Regions from separate parts of the Staphylococcus massiliensis genome, predicted to be linked through region 1. Evidence: predicted binding sites of a transcription regulator. Region 1 holds the regulator's gene; the other holds the start of a gene.
What was found. The regulator LexA, encoded in region 1, represses DNA repair genes until DNA is damaged. The targets are predictions, from matches to a motif close to CGAACATATGTTCG.

Region 2: the regulator LexA is predicted to act here: its motif matches at 4,625-4,638, upstream of uvrB (excinuclease ABC subunit UvrB).

What each region holds. Positions count from the first base shown of each region.
Region 1 covers NZ_CP171119.1:1,837,270-1,845,101, reverse strand. Annotated here, with positions in the region: gene ACF3N8_RS08930 (amino acid permease) at 1-52, opposite strand, end outside; gene ACF3N8_RS08925 (VOC family protein) at 290-670, shown strand; gene rpmG (50S ribosomal protein L33) at 823-972, opposite strand; gene rpsN (30S ribosomal protein S14) at 1,155-1,424, shown strand; gene guaC (GMP reductase) at 1,521-2,498, shown strand; gene ACF3N8_RS08905 (CAP domain-containing protein) at 2,564-3,523, shown strand; gene lexA (transcriptional repressor LexA) at 3,734-4,357, opposite strand; gene ACF3N8_RS08895 (hypothetical protein) at 4,500-4,667, shown strand; gene ACF3N8_RS08890 (DUF896 domain-containing protein) at 4,808-5,038, shown strand; gene tkt (transketolase) at 5,197-7,185, shown strand; gene ACF3N8_RS08880 (YneF family protein) at 7,382-7,612, shown strand; gene ACF3N8_RS08875 (CcdC family protein) at 7,821-7,832, shown strand, end outside.
Region 2 covers NZ_CP171119.1:33,220-41,051, reverse strand. Annotated here, with positions in the region: gene ACF3N8_RS00180 (putative Ig domain-containing protein) at 1-3,201, shown strand, start outside; gene ACF3N8_RS00175 (YfbR-like 5'-deoxynucleotidase) at 3,656-4,297, shown strand; gene ACF3N8_RS00170 (CsbA family protein) at 4,303-4,539, shown strand; gene uvrB (excinuclease ABC subunit UvrB) at 4,702-6,684, shown strand; gene uvrA (excinuclease ABC subunit UvrA) at 6,692-7,832, shown strand, end outside.

The sequences.
Region 1 (7,832 bases):
TCATTGATATGTGCCGCGAACTCAACCCTCTCTGCATTTTATTTTCTTCCATTTCTTTATCTCCCTATATCTAAGTTTTAGTATTTCTATAATTGTACGCTTTAAAGTGTTAATATTCAATACAATTTTGAGTAATATATGAATTAATTTACGCAATTTTCTAAATTTAAGTAATATTTGGTATAATACAACATATCTTTTGTGTTTACTTTCTATTAGTATAGGAATGTGAAAATGAGAAGTAGTGGAAGTGTTATAATTTAATCTTTAAAAGGGTGGGGAATTGAAGATGATTGATCACACGTGGACGAATCTACCAGTAAAAGATCTAGGTAAAAGTAAGGCATTTTATGAAGCAATTGGTTTTGAAATTCAGACGCAACCAGAAAATGAACATGAATTATTTGCTGCTCGAACATCATCAAGTAATGTTATCATGCTCATACATGAAACACGGTTTGCACATTTCGCTCAGAGTGAACTTACTCAGCATCATGCGAACGCTTTAATTTCTATTTCGGTTAATGATAAACATACGTTTCATCAATTGATGGAAAACGTTAGTAAAAGTGGTGGTGAAATTAAGGTAGCAGGTGAGATGTCGTATGGCTACTATGGGGGCGTATTCACAGATATAGATGGTCATCATTTCAACGTTATAGTTATGTAGTAACGTCTAAAGTGACGTATTTCTACTATATAATAGTCAATTAAAAAAGCTAAGGCTCAATGAACACAAATACATGTGAGAGCCTTAGCTTTTTAATATGCAATAACCTCTTTGTCGTAGTTTGAAAAATGAGATGAGGTTTATATGTTAAATTATTTTGTTTCGCGATGTAATGTATGACGATTTAATCTTGGGCAGTATTTTTTCATTTCAATACGCTCTGGATTCGTACGTTTGTTTTTAGTTGTAATGTAGTTACGATCGCCACATTCTGTACATGCTAAAGTAACGTTAATACGCATAATATGACTTCCTTTCTTGAATAGGACTGTTTACGATTCATTATAATAGCATATAAATACCGCGACTGCAATGTTTAATTCAAATTTACTTTTAAAAAAGAAAATTAAGCTATTGCTTTCACTCATAAATGTGTTATATTATAAAACGTAATAATTACGATTTAGAAAAGGAGTAATAATTTATGGCTAAAAAATCTAAAATAGCTAAAGAAAGAAAAAGAGAAGAACTTGTAGCAAAATATGCAGATTTAAGACGTGAACTTAAAGCTAAAGGAGATTATGAAGCGTTGCGCAAACTTCCGAGAGATTCATCACCAACACGTTTAACACGTAGATGTAAAGTTACGGGTAGACCAAGAGGTGTATTACGAAAATTTGAAATGTCCCGTATTTCATTTAGAGAATATGCGCATAAAGGTCAAATTCCTGGTGTCAAAAAATCGAGTTGGTAATATAGCAAATTTATGAACAAAGCGCCTACTTATTTACTTTAATAGTAAAACCATGTATATTATCTAAGGACTAAAAATAAGTAAGGGGCTTTTTTAATGAAAATATTTGATTATGAAGATATTCAACTAATTCCTAATAAATGTATTGTGACAAGTCGTTCACAATGTGATACTACGATTCAGTTTGGTTCTCGCAGATTTAAGTTACCGGTTGTGCCAGCAAACATGCAAACGGTAATGAATGAATCTTTAGCAGAATGGTTTGCACAAAACGATTACTTCTATATTATGCATCGTTTTGACGAAGCGGGTCGCATACCTTTTGCTAAGCGTATGCAAGAGAAAGGACTATTTGCCTCTATCTCAGTTGGTGTAAAACCAAACGAATACGATTTTATTGAATTACTAAAAGCAGAAAATGTTGTACCTGAATATATAACAATCGACATCGCACACGGTCATTCTGATGCTGTTATTAATATGATTAAACATATTAAAAAGCACCTACCTGATACTTTCGTTATCGCAGGTAATGTAGGTACACCTGAAGGCGTTCGTGAACTCGAAAACGCGGGTGCCGATGCAACAAAAGTTGGTATTGGTCCAGGTCGTGTATGTATTACTAAAATTAAGACAGGTTTTGGAACAGGCGGTTGGCAATTAGCTGCTGTTAACTTATGTAGTAAAGCTGCTCGTAAACCAATCATTGCAGATGGTGGCATTCGTACACACGGTGACATTGCAAAATCAATTCGCTTTGGTGCATCGATGGTAATGGTTGGCTCATTATTCGCGGCACATGAAGAATCGCCAGGTGAAACAGTAGAACTCGAAGGTAAGTTATATAAAGAGTACTTTGGAAGTGCTTCAGAGTATCAAAAAGGCGAACACAAAAACGTTGAAGGTAAAAAAATGTTTGTCGAGCATAAAGGTTCTTTAAATGATACACTTGTGGAAATGGAACAAGATTTACAAAGTTCTATCTCTTACGCTGGTGGAAAAGACTTAGAATCTTTACGCAAAGTTGATTATGTGATTGTGCGTAACTCAATTTTTAACGGCGATAGAGACTAACGCGTTATAGGCGGTGAAGTACGATTAGAAGACTAACATTATATATCCTTTTGTTTTTAGTACTTATGATCACAATTCCTACTCATTCTCCTAAGTTTATGGAAGATTTGTATCAAAAAGCTGATCATAAAATAGCATCAATGACATCAAACACCCATGATGAGCCATTAAAGACCCCTAAAGAACAACCCTTTGCCGTGCGCAACATTCAACTCAACATGGATAAACAAACTGTTGAACAAAAGTTAGGTAAGCCTCAACGTGAGACACGTAATGAGTATGGAAATAAATGGTATACGTATCATAATCAGTATCAAGGGTTTGTAATGGTAAGTTATTTAGACAATAAAGTACACGGTTTATATACGAACCAAAATATAATATCTTCTAAAAATAAAATTAAATATATGACACCTAAGGATGTCGTAAGACAAAGACTAGGTAAGCCACTTGATGAAATTGATAAAGGTAAATATCGAATTGTCTTAAACCACGATCACGATATTTTTTCTAAGGATGGTACCTATATCTCTGCATTCTACGATAAGCATCGTGGTAATAGTTTAACTGGGTTGCTGATTGTAAGTAAAAAATTGGAACATCAATTAAGTGACCAATACGGTAGTCCGTCTAAGTCCTTAAAAGAAGGTTTTGAATTACTGAACTTCGATTTAGTTAATGCTGAGCGCGTTCAACATGAGTTACCTCCATTATCTTATTCAGGAAGTGTATCTCAAACCGCTCGCAAACATAGCCAAGATATGGCAAAGCATAATTATTTTGATCATACCTCGTTAAAAGGTCTATCGCCATTTGATAGACTTAAAAACGATGGCCATGATTATAATTCTGCCGGAGAAAACTTGGCTCATGGTCAGAATAATAGTATTGTAGCGCATCACGGTCTTATGAATTCACTTGGGCACCGTAAAAATATTCTTGAGCCTTCATATCAATCTCTAGGCGTAGGTGTTTCATTTAATGATGAGAAATCTCCTTACTGGACTGAAAATTATACCGGATAGTCGGTTTGATAGTATCTCAGAATGGGAACAAGTTAGTAGAGGATGATGATATGAGATTTAAAGAACATAACAATGACAAAGATATATTAGAACAAGTTAAAGATATTTTATCTGACAAAAATTAAACATTTATACAGTTAAATCGTGCTTCACTTAAAATGAATTATTAAAAAAGAGAACCATTAAATTGGTTCTCTTTTTTTGCACCTATTACATTTCTCTATATAATCCTACGACTTTACCTAATACGGTTACATGTTGTAAATAAATCGGGTCTAACGCGCTATTTTCTGGTTGCAGACGATAGCGTGTTTTTTCTTTGAAGAATCGTTTAACTGTAGCTTCATTTTCCTCGGTCATAGCTACGATGATATCACCATTTTCCGCAATATTTTGACTACGTACAATCACTTTGTCACCATCAAGAATTCCAGCTTCTATCATACTATCACCGACAACGTTTAGTATAAAAATGTCACTATTATGTGTTGATGTATAGTGTTCTGGAAGAGGGAAATACTCTTCTACGTTTTCAACTGCTGTAATTGGAACACCAGCTGTAACTTTACCTATTACAGGAACATGAATTGTTTCTTCCATATTAATAGGTTCGCCTATTTGTTCGGTAACAATTTCAATTGCACGTGGTTTAGTAGGATCGCGTCTGATATAACCTTTTTCTTCAAGTCGAGATAAATGACCGTGAACTGTAGAACTAGATGCTAAACCTACAGCTTCACCTATTTCACGAACACTTGGTGGATACCCTTTTGATTGGACGATTTGCTTAATGAACTCGTATATTTCACTTTGTCGTTTAGTTAGTTCTTTCATAATAGGCACTCCTTCGATTTATTTAAGTCAATTATAGCATGATAAACAAAACTTTACAAACATTTGTTCGTTAAAGTGTTGACTAGGAATATATGTTCTGATATATTAAATACACAAACAAACGTTCTAAGGAGAGGTTATCATGCTTAAACAATTAAAAGATTCTTTCATGATTTATATGTCGGTTTTTGTTGTATCTATGGGCTTTTTCTTCACTTATTTTATCACAGCGAGCGAGGAAGTAAATGCTTCGGATAGCGAACAAGTTTATCAAATGACAGATCATAAATTACCGAACGTAGATTCTTAAATTAGACTTTAAACCGAACGTGTCGTACGCATCTTACATTCTCATACTTCTACTATAACGTGTACAAGTTGAACTATTTGGTTTAACTTGTACTTTTTGGTATATTCTTGTAAAGAAAATGAACGATAAGGAGTGTAAGCATGTTAGAGAAAGATCAAATTAATCGAATCAATGAACTTGCTAAGAAAAAGAAGAATGAAGGGTTAACTGAAGAAGAAGCTAAGGAACAATCTAAATTAAGAAGTAAATATTTAGAGTCTTTTAGAAAAAGTTTCAAGAGTCAAATTGAAAATACAAAAGTTATCGATCCTGAAGGAAATGATGTTACCCCTGATAAAGTAAAACGTATTCGAGAAGATAAAAACAAATAATTTTTCCTAAAATGAACTTTTATCAAAGCGTAAACTTTGAAGGTTCGCTGTAGGTAGTTCAAATATAAATACTTAATAGTATAATTCTTAGATATTATAACTTGTAATCAGGTATAATAATAATGAGGATGTATTTGGACAAGAAAGGAAGTCATACGATGATGAACAAACAAGATCAATTAGCAATTGATACGATTAGAGCACTTAGCATAGATGCGATTGAAGAGGCTAATTCAGGACATCCTGGATTACCAATGGGTGCTGCTCCAATGGCTTATACACTATGGACGAGACACTTAAATTTCAACCCAAAATCTAAAGATTATTTTAATAGAGACCGCTTTGTACTATCTGCTGGTCATGGTTCTGCATTGCTTTATAGTTTGCTTCACGTTTCAGGTGGGCTTGAGTTAGAAGAATTAAAGCAATTTAGACAATGGGACTCTAAAACACCTGGGCACCCGGAATTTAGACATACAGATGGTGTTGAAGTTACAACTGGTCCATTAGGACAAGGTTTTGCTATGTCAGTTGGTATGGCAATGGCTGAACATCACTTAGCTGGTAAACTCAATCAACCTGACAACGATATTATTAATCATTATACGTATGTGCTTGCTTCAGACGGAGACTTAATGGAAGGTATTTCTCATGAAGCTGCTTCTTTAGCAGGGCATACAGGACTTAATAAACTCGTTGTTTTATATGATTCTAACGATATATCATTAGATGGTAAGTTAGATAAAGCCTTTTCAGAAGACATTAAAATGCGTTTTGAATCTTATGGATGGGAACACATCTTAGTTGAAGAAGGTAATGATATTGAAGCGATTGATGCTGCGATAGCAAAAGCCAAATCAAGTGAAAAACCATCTATTATTGAAGTTAAAACGATTATTGGCTATGGTGCACCAACTAAATCTAATAGTAACGCTTCGCACGGAGCACCTTTAGGTGAAGATGAACGTCGCGCTACATTTGAACATTATGGTTTAGATCCAGATAAGCGCTTCTACGTACCAGAGCGAGTATATGAAATTTTCAACGAAACTATGATAGCTCGCGCTAACGATAATGAACAAATATGGAACGATAAGCTAGCGCAGTATAAAAACGCATACAAAGAGTTAGGTGAAGAACTTGAATTAGCGATTTCTGGTAAATTGCCACAAGGTTATGAGAAGACATTACCGAAATATGAGCTCGATCATAGTGGCGCTACTCGAGCTGACTCAGGAGAAATCATTCAAGTCCTAAGTCAATATGTACCATCTTTCTTTGGCGGATCTAGCGACTTAGCTTCATCTAATAAATCGAATGTTAAAGAAGCTACTGACTACGATAAGTCACACCCTGAAGGTAAAAACGTTTGGTTTGGTGTACGTGAATTTGCAATGGGCGCTGCAATTAATGGTATGGCTGCTCACGGTGGACTTCACCCATATGGTGCTACATTCTTCGTATTTAGTGATTATCTAAAACCAGCCATTAGACTATCAGCAATAATGGGCGTTAATGCTACATTCGTCTTTACGCATGATTCTATCGCTGTTGGTGAAGATGGTCCTACACATGAACCTGTAGAGCAGTTAGCAGGGTTAAGAGCTATCCCGAACCTAAATGTGATTCGACCTGCTGATGGTAATGAAACTCGCGTTGCATGGAAAGTTGCTCTTGAGAGTGATCAAACTCCTACTGCACTTGTCTTAACAAGACAAAATCTTAAGACACTTGATGTACCGGAAGCTAAACTTGAAGAAGGTGTAAGAAAAGGGGCATATATTGTATATGAGTCCGATAATTTCGAGTATCTACTGTTAGCTTCAGGCTCAGAGGTTAATTTAGCATTAGATGCAGCTAAAGCTCTTGAAAAAGAGGGCAAAGGCGCTCGCGTAGTATCTATGCCTAACTGGAACGCGTTTGAACAACAAACTGATGCTTATAAAGAAGAAATTTTACCGCCTTCAATAACTAAACGAGTTGGTATTGAGATGGCTGCTTCATTAGGTTGGCATAAATATGTCGGCTTAAATGGTAAAGTGATTTCAGTTGATACATTTGGAGCAAGTGCCCCAGGAGATCTTGTAGTAGAAAAGTATGGTTTTAATGTGGATAATGTATTAAAAGAAATTAAGACAATGTCGTAATGTTTTTAGAGTGCTTTTCATAAAAAATAAAGAACGGTGTGCATGTAGGGTGTGCACCGTTTTTAGTTTGACGATAAATTAAATCCCTTATACGATTAGCTTAGAACTTATAAAATTGATCTATCGAGATAATGAATCTTGAAATCTTGAAATAATTTTAGTAAAATTCAGTAGGATAAAGAAAGTGGGTGAAATGATGGCAACTTGGTTAGCAATTATTCTTATCATTGCTGCACTTATTCTTGGATTAGTAGGTGGTTTCTTCTTAGCAAGAAAATACATGATGGATTACCTTAAGAAAAACCCGCCTATCAATGAAGAAATGTTAAGAATGATGATGATGCAAATGGGTCAGAAGCCTTCTCAAAAGAAAATTAATCAGATGATGACAATGATGAATAAAAACATGGATAGTAACATGAAATAATTGAACATCTATTGTAAGAAAGCTCAAATGCGTATGAAGCGTATTTGAGCTTTTTTCAATTTTATAGTGTGTCTTTTATTCAGTTTAATCAATATTAAAAGCATTGAGTTTCATTGATTTAAGTGATTTCAAACTAATGTAATTCGCTTTAAAAAATGATATACTTTTCTGTGATTGATAAAGAGTTTGTCTATAAGAAGGTGAAAATTTGATTTATTTT
Region 2 (7,832 bases), 600 kb from region 1:
GTAACAGTCGAAGGCTTACCACCAGGTGTTAACTATGATTCGGCTACTAATACGATAAGTGGTACTCCGAGAGGCGTTGGCGTATTTGAAGTAAACGTAACAGTAACTGACCGAAGTGGTAATGCATCTACGCCTGAAACATTTAGAATTACAATTGTTGATACAACAGCACCTGTAATCACAGCCATAGATGATTTAAGTGTGCCTGAAAAGGCTGCAATAACGCCGATTTCAGTTCATGTAGACGATGATACAGCTAATGTTGAAGTATTACATTTACCTAGAGGCTTAAGTTATAACGCACAAACTAAAGTCATTGAAGGAACACCACTAACATTCGGTACTCATAATATCGTTGTCAGAGCAACAGATCCAAACGGCAATATTTCTGAAGAGCCTTTCACGTTGACAATTACGGATGCTACACCACCTACAATTAATACATTTGATGATCAAGAAATCGAGTTAGGTAACCCAATATTTGCATTCACACCAGTTATCCAAGATAATGATCCAAATGATAAATTAACGGTTAATATTTCTGGTTTACCGCCTGGTGTAGAAAGAGAGAATCAAGTCTTTCTTAAAGTAAGCGGTACACCTACAGAAGTGGGAGAATTCACAGTTCAGATTGACGCAGCTGACTCTAAAGGTAACCAAGCAGTGCCATCTACATTTAAAATTGTAGTCAAAGATACAACGCCACCTACAATTGATAAGATTTCGAACCAAGAAAAAGAATTTGGCACGCCTATAGATTCAATTACGCCTGTTTATCATGATAACGCTTCGGGTTCACATACCGTATCGGTTGAAGGATTACCTGATGGTGTAACGTATGACGCTAACACAAATACGATTAGTGGTACATCTACAGAAGTTGGTACTTTTAATGTTTCAGTTAAAGTAACGGATCCAAGTGGTAACGAATCGACACCAGAAGTATTTACGATAACTGTTGAAGATTCAATTACGCCTACGGTAACACCAATTGATGATATTACTGCTCCTGAAGACCAAGCACTTACGCCGATATCTGTAGTAGTTGATGACCCAACAGCGAGCGTTGTTGTAGAAGGTCTACCAGAGGGTGTGAGTTATAACCCAGGTAATCATGTCATCGAAGGTACACCAGTTACGCCGGGTACTTACCCAGTAGTTGTAAAAGTTTCAGACCCACATAACAATCGTGTTGAAGAACCATTTGTATTGACAGTTACTGATACTACACCGCCTTTAGTCACAGATATTGCGAATCAAAATATTGAATTAGGTGCACCAATTGCTCAGATCACACCTAATTATTCAGAAAATAGCAATGGTTCAAATAAAGTTACTGTTGAAGGTTTACCTTCTGGCGTAACTTATGACGACAAGGCGAATACAATTAGTGGTACACCAACATCAGTAGGTGAATTTGATGTAACGGTTAAAGTTACGGATGCGAGTGGAAATGTTTCAATACCAGAGACGTTCAAGATTATTGTTGTAGATACAGTTGCACCAAACATCACACTAATTTCTAATCAACGCGTTCCTGAAGATAAAGCAATCTCGCCAATATCTGTTACCATTGATGACCCTTCAAGTAAGGTAGAAGTTGAAGGTTTACCAACAGGTGTAAGTTATAATGTCCAAACTAAAGTTATCGAAGGTACGCCTGATACACCTGGTACTTATCCAGTGACAATTAAAGCTACGGATCTAAACAATAATGCATCAGAATCTAAATTTGATTTAGTAGTTACTGATACAACACCACCGATTATTGCAGAAATAAACGATCAGGTTGTCGAACTTGGCGCTGCTTTAAAAGATGTCATTTCAACATATACGGATAACGTACAAGGTACGCATAAAGTTTCTGTAGAAGGTTTACCGGAAGGCGTAACGTATAATAGCGAAACAAATACAATCAGTGGCACTCCTAAAACGGTAGGTAGCTTTACGATTACTGTAAAAGTAACGGATACAAGTGGTAATGTTTCAATTCCGGAAGTATTCACTGTAACAATTAAAGATACGACACCACCTCAAGTTAACGACATTGAAAACCAAAGTGTTGAATTAGGTCATCCAATCAAAGCGATTACGGTAAACACTGTTGATAATAGTACTGGACCTCACACAATCACAGTTGAAGGTCTACCTAAAGGGGTAACATTCGATTCTAAATCTAATCAAATTACGGGTACTTCTACAGAAGTGGGTACGTTTAATGTAACTGCAAAAGCAACTGATCCAAGTGGCAATCAATCAGCATCTAAAGTATTTAAACTTGTGGTTACAGATACGACTAAACCGACAATTGAAGCGATTCTTAATCAATCAAAAGAACTCGGTACAGCAATTGATACGATTTCACCTCAAGTTACCGATAATGGAAGCGGTCCAAATAAGATTGAAGTAGAAGGCTTACCGGACGGCGTTACGTACGACGCTAAATCAAATACGATTAGCGGAACGCCTAAATCAGTGGGTAATTATGCAATTAAAGTCAAAGTAACTGATCCAAGCGGAAATAGCTCTATAGCGGAATTCAAGGTTAATGTTGAAAATGTTAAACCGCCTGTAGTTAAAGATTTAACGCCACCAACGATCGAAGATATTAAAGGTCAAAAGGTTCAACTAGGTGAAGCAATAAATAAAGTAACACCATCTGTCAAAGACGATAGTCAGGTTACAATATCAGTTGAAGGCTTACCTTCGGGTGTGACTTTTGAAAAGGACCAAAATGCAATCACAGGTAAACCTACTCAAGCCGGTAAATATGAAGTTAAGGTTTCAGCTACAGATGAAGCTGGCAATAAAGCTTCTAAATCATTTACGATAGAGGTCTCTGACTTAGATAAACCGAATAAAGATAAACAAGGCCACAAAGAACAAGACAAAGATCCGAACATCAAAGTGCCTCAGAAAGATATTAAAGCATCTCAACAAGGTAAAGGTTCTAAACAAGGCAATGGTCATGTTTCAACTAACACGACTACGAATGTAGGAAGTCAATCGACGGCTAATGCACATGGATCATCACAAGCTAATAAGCAACGTGAAATGTCTTCTGGAAAAGCCTCTCAAGCTCAACGTGTCTTACCTAAGACAGGACAAAATGAACAAAATATTTCATTATTTGCTTCAGCTTCACTGTTATGTTTAGGAACGTTGCTTCTAAGAAGAAAGCGTAAACCTCATAACAAATAATCGTTTAAAGATGTATACCTAAGTCTTTAAAAATAGAGCTTCAAATGATTTATAACTTAAGTCATTTGGGGCTCTTCTTAATTCATTAAAGTGTCTGGGACATATTACTACAATTCTCTTAAACAGCATGCTTTCCTGGGGCATGGCCGGAGCCTGTAGTCTCCGGTCTCATGCTATTCCCCTAGGAGTCAGCTGTTTTGAGAATTTTATGAAATAAGGTTTAAATGCTCTATTTCACTATTATGTCCCAGGCTCGCTTCAATCAAAATCACATAGTTTGAGCACTTACTCCAACATGCGTGCTATCAGAACGAAAGCGGATAGTTTAAAATTTCCTTAAGGGATTTGCTATTTAATAATTTAATTGAAATAACGACATCTCAATACTTTCATTTAAAAGAAGTCTTGTTATAATTAAAAGAAATAATATTCCTTTATAAAGGAGGCGTTCAAATTGGGCGTGCATCAATATTTTAAACGTCTAACCGATCTTGAAAATTTAATTCGATTACCTGGGAAATTTAAGTATCAAGAACATAATGTAGCCGCGCATTCTTTTAAAGTGACTAAGATAGCACAATACCTCGCAACAGTTGAGGAGCATTACGGTCGAGAAATTAATTGGAAGAGTCTTTATGAGAAGGCGCTTAATCACGATTTTGCTGAAATATTTACAGGTGATATTAAGACACCAGTTAAATACGCGAGTAGTGAATTGAAGAAATTATTCTCTCAAGTTGAAGAAGAGATGGTCGAAACGTTTATCAAAGAAGAAATCCCAGAACAATATCAAGAAATTTATAGAGAACGTCTTCAAGAAGGCAAAGATGATTCAATTGAAGGTCAAATTCTATCAGTTGCTGATAAAATTGATTTATTATACGAAACGTTTGAAGAAATTCAGAAACGTAATCCAGAACCATTATTCTTTGAAATCTATGAAATGTCCCTCGAAACGATCATGCAATTTGACCACTTATATTCAGTTCAAGATTTCATTGAAAATATTATCCCAGAAATGTTAACCGAGAAATTTATTCCAAAAGCAGAATTAAAAGAGAAAACAATGTCTATTCTTAATAAAAGGAATGGGTGAGTCTTATGTTAATTTGGATGGTATTAGCCGCCTTCTTTCCGTGTATATTAGTCGTAATGTTTAGTTTTCTAACACGTAATAAATGGGTCGGTACGATTGTCGCATTAGCGTTAATAGGCGGATCAATTTATAAAGGGTTCTTTCATAGCCAATGGATTATCTTTATAGATGTTATTTCCTTACTTGCAGGTTATGTCATTGTAGATACGTTAAAATATCATCGCAAAAAGGAAGACGAATAAAACTTTTTTAAATACAGTTTATTTAAAAGTCTAAAAAGACGGGAAGTTAGTGTATATAAAGCACTAACCCGTCTTTTTTATTTTGCGAACAGATGTTTGTATTAGATTTAGTTAATCTGTTAAAATATATAATAATGAAAGATATCGATAGGAGGATGGCGCATGGAACATTATCCATTTAAAATTGCCTCAGATTTTGAGCCGCGTGGTGACCAACCTGAAGCAATAGCTAAAATTGCACAGGGTGTTAAGGACGGTAAACGTCACCAAACATTACTTGGTGCAACAGGTACTGGTAAAACCTTTACAATGAGTAATGTTATTAAAGAAGTCGGTAAGCCCACTTTAATTATCGCTCACAATAAGACGCTTGCTGGACAATTATATAGTGAGTTTAAAGAATTCTTCCCTGAAAATAGAGTCGAATATTTCGTAAGTTACTATGATTATTATCAACCTGAAGCTTATGTTCCATCTACAGATACGTTTATCGAAAAAGATGCCTCAATCAACGATGAAATCGACCAACTCCGACACTCAGCAACAAGTGCATTGTTCGAACGTGATGATGTTATCATCATCGCCAGCGTAAGTTGTATTTACGGTTTAGGTAATCCGGAAGAATATAAAGACTTAGTTGTAAGTATCCGTGTAGGGATGGAAATGGACCGTAGTGAACTTTTACGTAAGCTAGTAGATGTGCAATATACACGTAACGATATCGACTTTAGACGTGGTACGTTCCGTGTTCGCGGTGATGTGGTAGAAATTTTCCCAGCTTCACGTGAAGAGATGTGTATCCGTGTTGAATTCTTTGGTGACGAAATAGACCGCATTCGCGAAGTGAATTACTTAACGGGCGAAGTGATTAAGGACCGTAAGCACTTTCCTATCTTCCCAGCATCACACTTCGTTACCCGTGATGAAAAGCTAAAAGTAGCGATTGAACGTATTGAGGCTGAGTTAGAAGAACGTTTAGAACTTTTAAGAAGCGAGAATAAATTATTAGAAGCACAACGACTTGAACAGCGTACGAACTATGATCTAGAAATGATGCGTGAAATGGGCTTTTGCTCAGGAATCGAGAACTATTCTGTGCATTTAACATTACGCCCATTAGGATCAACACCGTATACGTTGCTTGATTACTTTGGCGATGATTGGCTCATTATGATTGATGAGTCTCACGTAACGATACCGCAAATCAGAGGGATGTATAACGGTGACCGTGCGCGTAAAAATGTTTTAGTGGAACACGGCTTTCGTCTGCCAAGTGCGCTCGACAATAGACCACTAAAATTTGAAGAGTTCGAAGATAAGACACATCAACTCGTATACGTTTCTGCAACACCAGGTCCGTACGAACTTGAACATACAGATGAAATGGTTGAACAAATTATCCGTCCTACAGGGTTACTTGATCCTAAAATTGAAGTTCGACCAACTGAAAATCAAATTGATGATTTATTAAGTGAAATTCAGGACCGTGTCGAACGTAATGAACGTGTCTTAGTTACGACATTAACGAAGAAAATGAGTGAAGACTTAACCACATACCTTAAAGAAGCGGGCGTAAAAGTCAATTACTTACACTCAGAAATCAAAACACTCGAACGTATTGAAATTATTCGTGATTTACGTATGGGTACCTTTGATGTCTTAATCGGTATTAACTTATTAAGGGAAGGTATCGATATTCCAGAAGTATCACTTGTAGTTATCCTTGATGCGGATAAAGAAGGTTTCTTACGTTCAGAACGTTCTCTTGTTCAGACAATTGGTCGTGCTGCGCGTAATGACAAAGGTGAAGTTATCATGTATGCGGATAAAATTACGGATTCAATGCAGTATGCGATTGATGAAACAGAACGTCGTCGAGAAATCCAAATGGCACATAATGAAAAGCACGGCATCACACCGAAAACGATTAACAAGAAGATTCGTGATGTCATTAGTGCTACAGTCGAAGCGGACGAAACAAATGAACAACAACAAGTCGAAGTACCTAAGAAGTTAACGAAGAAAGAGCGCGAGAAAACAATTGAAAATGTAGAAAAAGAAATGAAAGCTGCCGCAAAAGAACTCGACTTCGAACGCGCTCAAGAATTAAGAGATTTACTTTTTGAATTAAAATCAGAAGGGTGAAGCATAAATGAAAGATTCATCAATAGTAATCAAAGGGGCGCGTGCCCATAACTTAAAAGGCGTAGATATTGAATTACCTAAACATAAATTAATCGTTATGACAGGTTTGTCTGGTTCAGGTAAGTCGTCACTAGCATTCGATACTATTTACGCAGAAGGCCAAAGACGTTATGTGGAATCGTTAAGTGCCTATGCACGTCAATTTTTAGGTCAAATGGATAAACCGGATGTAGATACGATTGAAGGTTTATCACCGGCTATTTCAATTGACCAAAAGACTACAAGTAAAAACCCGCGTTCAACAGTGGCAACTGTAACAGAAATTTATGACTATATCCGTCTTTTATATGCGCGTATTGGACGCCCTTATTGCCCAGAACATAACATTGAAATTGAATCTCAAACGGTTCAACAAATGGTAGACCGTATTCTCGAATTAGAAGAACGTACTAAAATTCAACTTTTAGCACCTGTTGTCAATCATCGTAAGGGTGCGCATGAAAAGCTACTTGAAGATATTAATAAAAAAGGGTATGTACGTGTCCGTGTAGATGGTGAAATCATGGATGTTATGGAAGTACCTGAGCTTGATAAGAATAAGCATCATTCTATTGATATCGTCGTAGACCGTTTAGTTGTAAAACCTGGTATTGAAACACGCTTAGCGGATTCTATTGAGACAGTTCTTGAATTAGCAGAAGGTAATTTAACAGTTGATGTGATTGGTTCAGAACCACTGACCTTCTCAGAAAATCACGCGTGTCCGATATGTGGCTTTTCAATTGGGGAACTTGAACCAAGAATGTTTAGTTTCAACAGTCCATTTGGTGCTTGTCCAACGTGTGACGGATTAGGGCAATCTCTAACTGTTGACTTAGATTTAGTCGTGCCAGACAAGGATAAGACGTTAGAAGAGGGTGCGATTGTACCTTGGGAACCGACAAGTTCGAACTTCTATCCAACATTATTAAAACGTGTGTGCGAAGTTTATAAAATCAAAATGGATAAACCATTTAAAAAGTTAACGAAACGTCAGAAGGATATTATTCTCTATGGCTCGAAAGGTAAGCAAATTGAATTTAAGTTCGAATCAAAAAACGGTCAAAAGCGTACGCGTACGATGGCATTTGAAGGTGTAATACCGAATA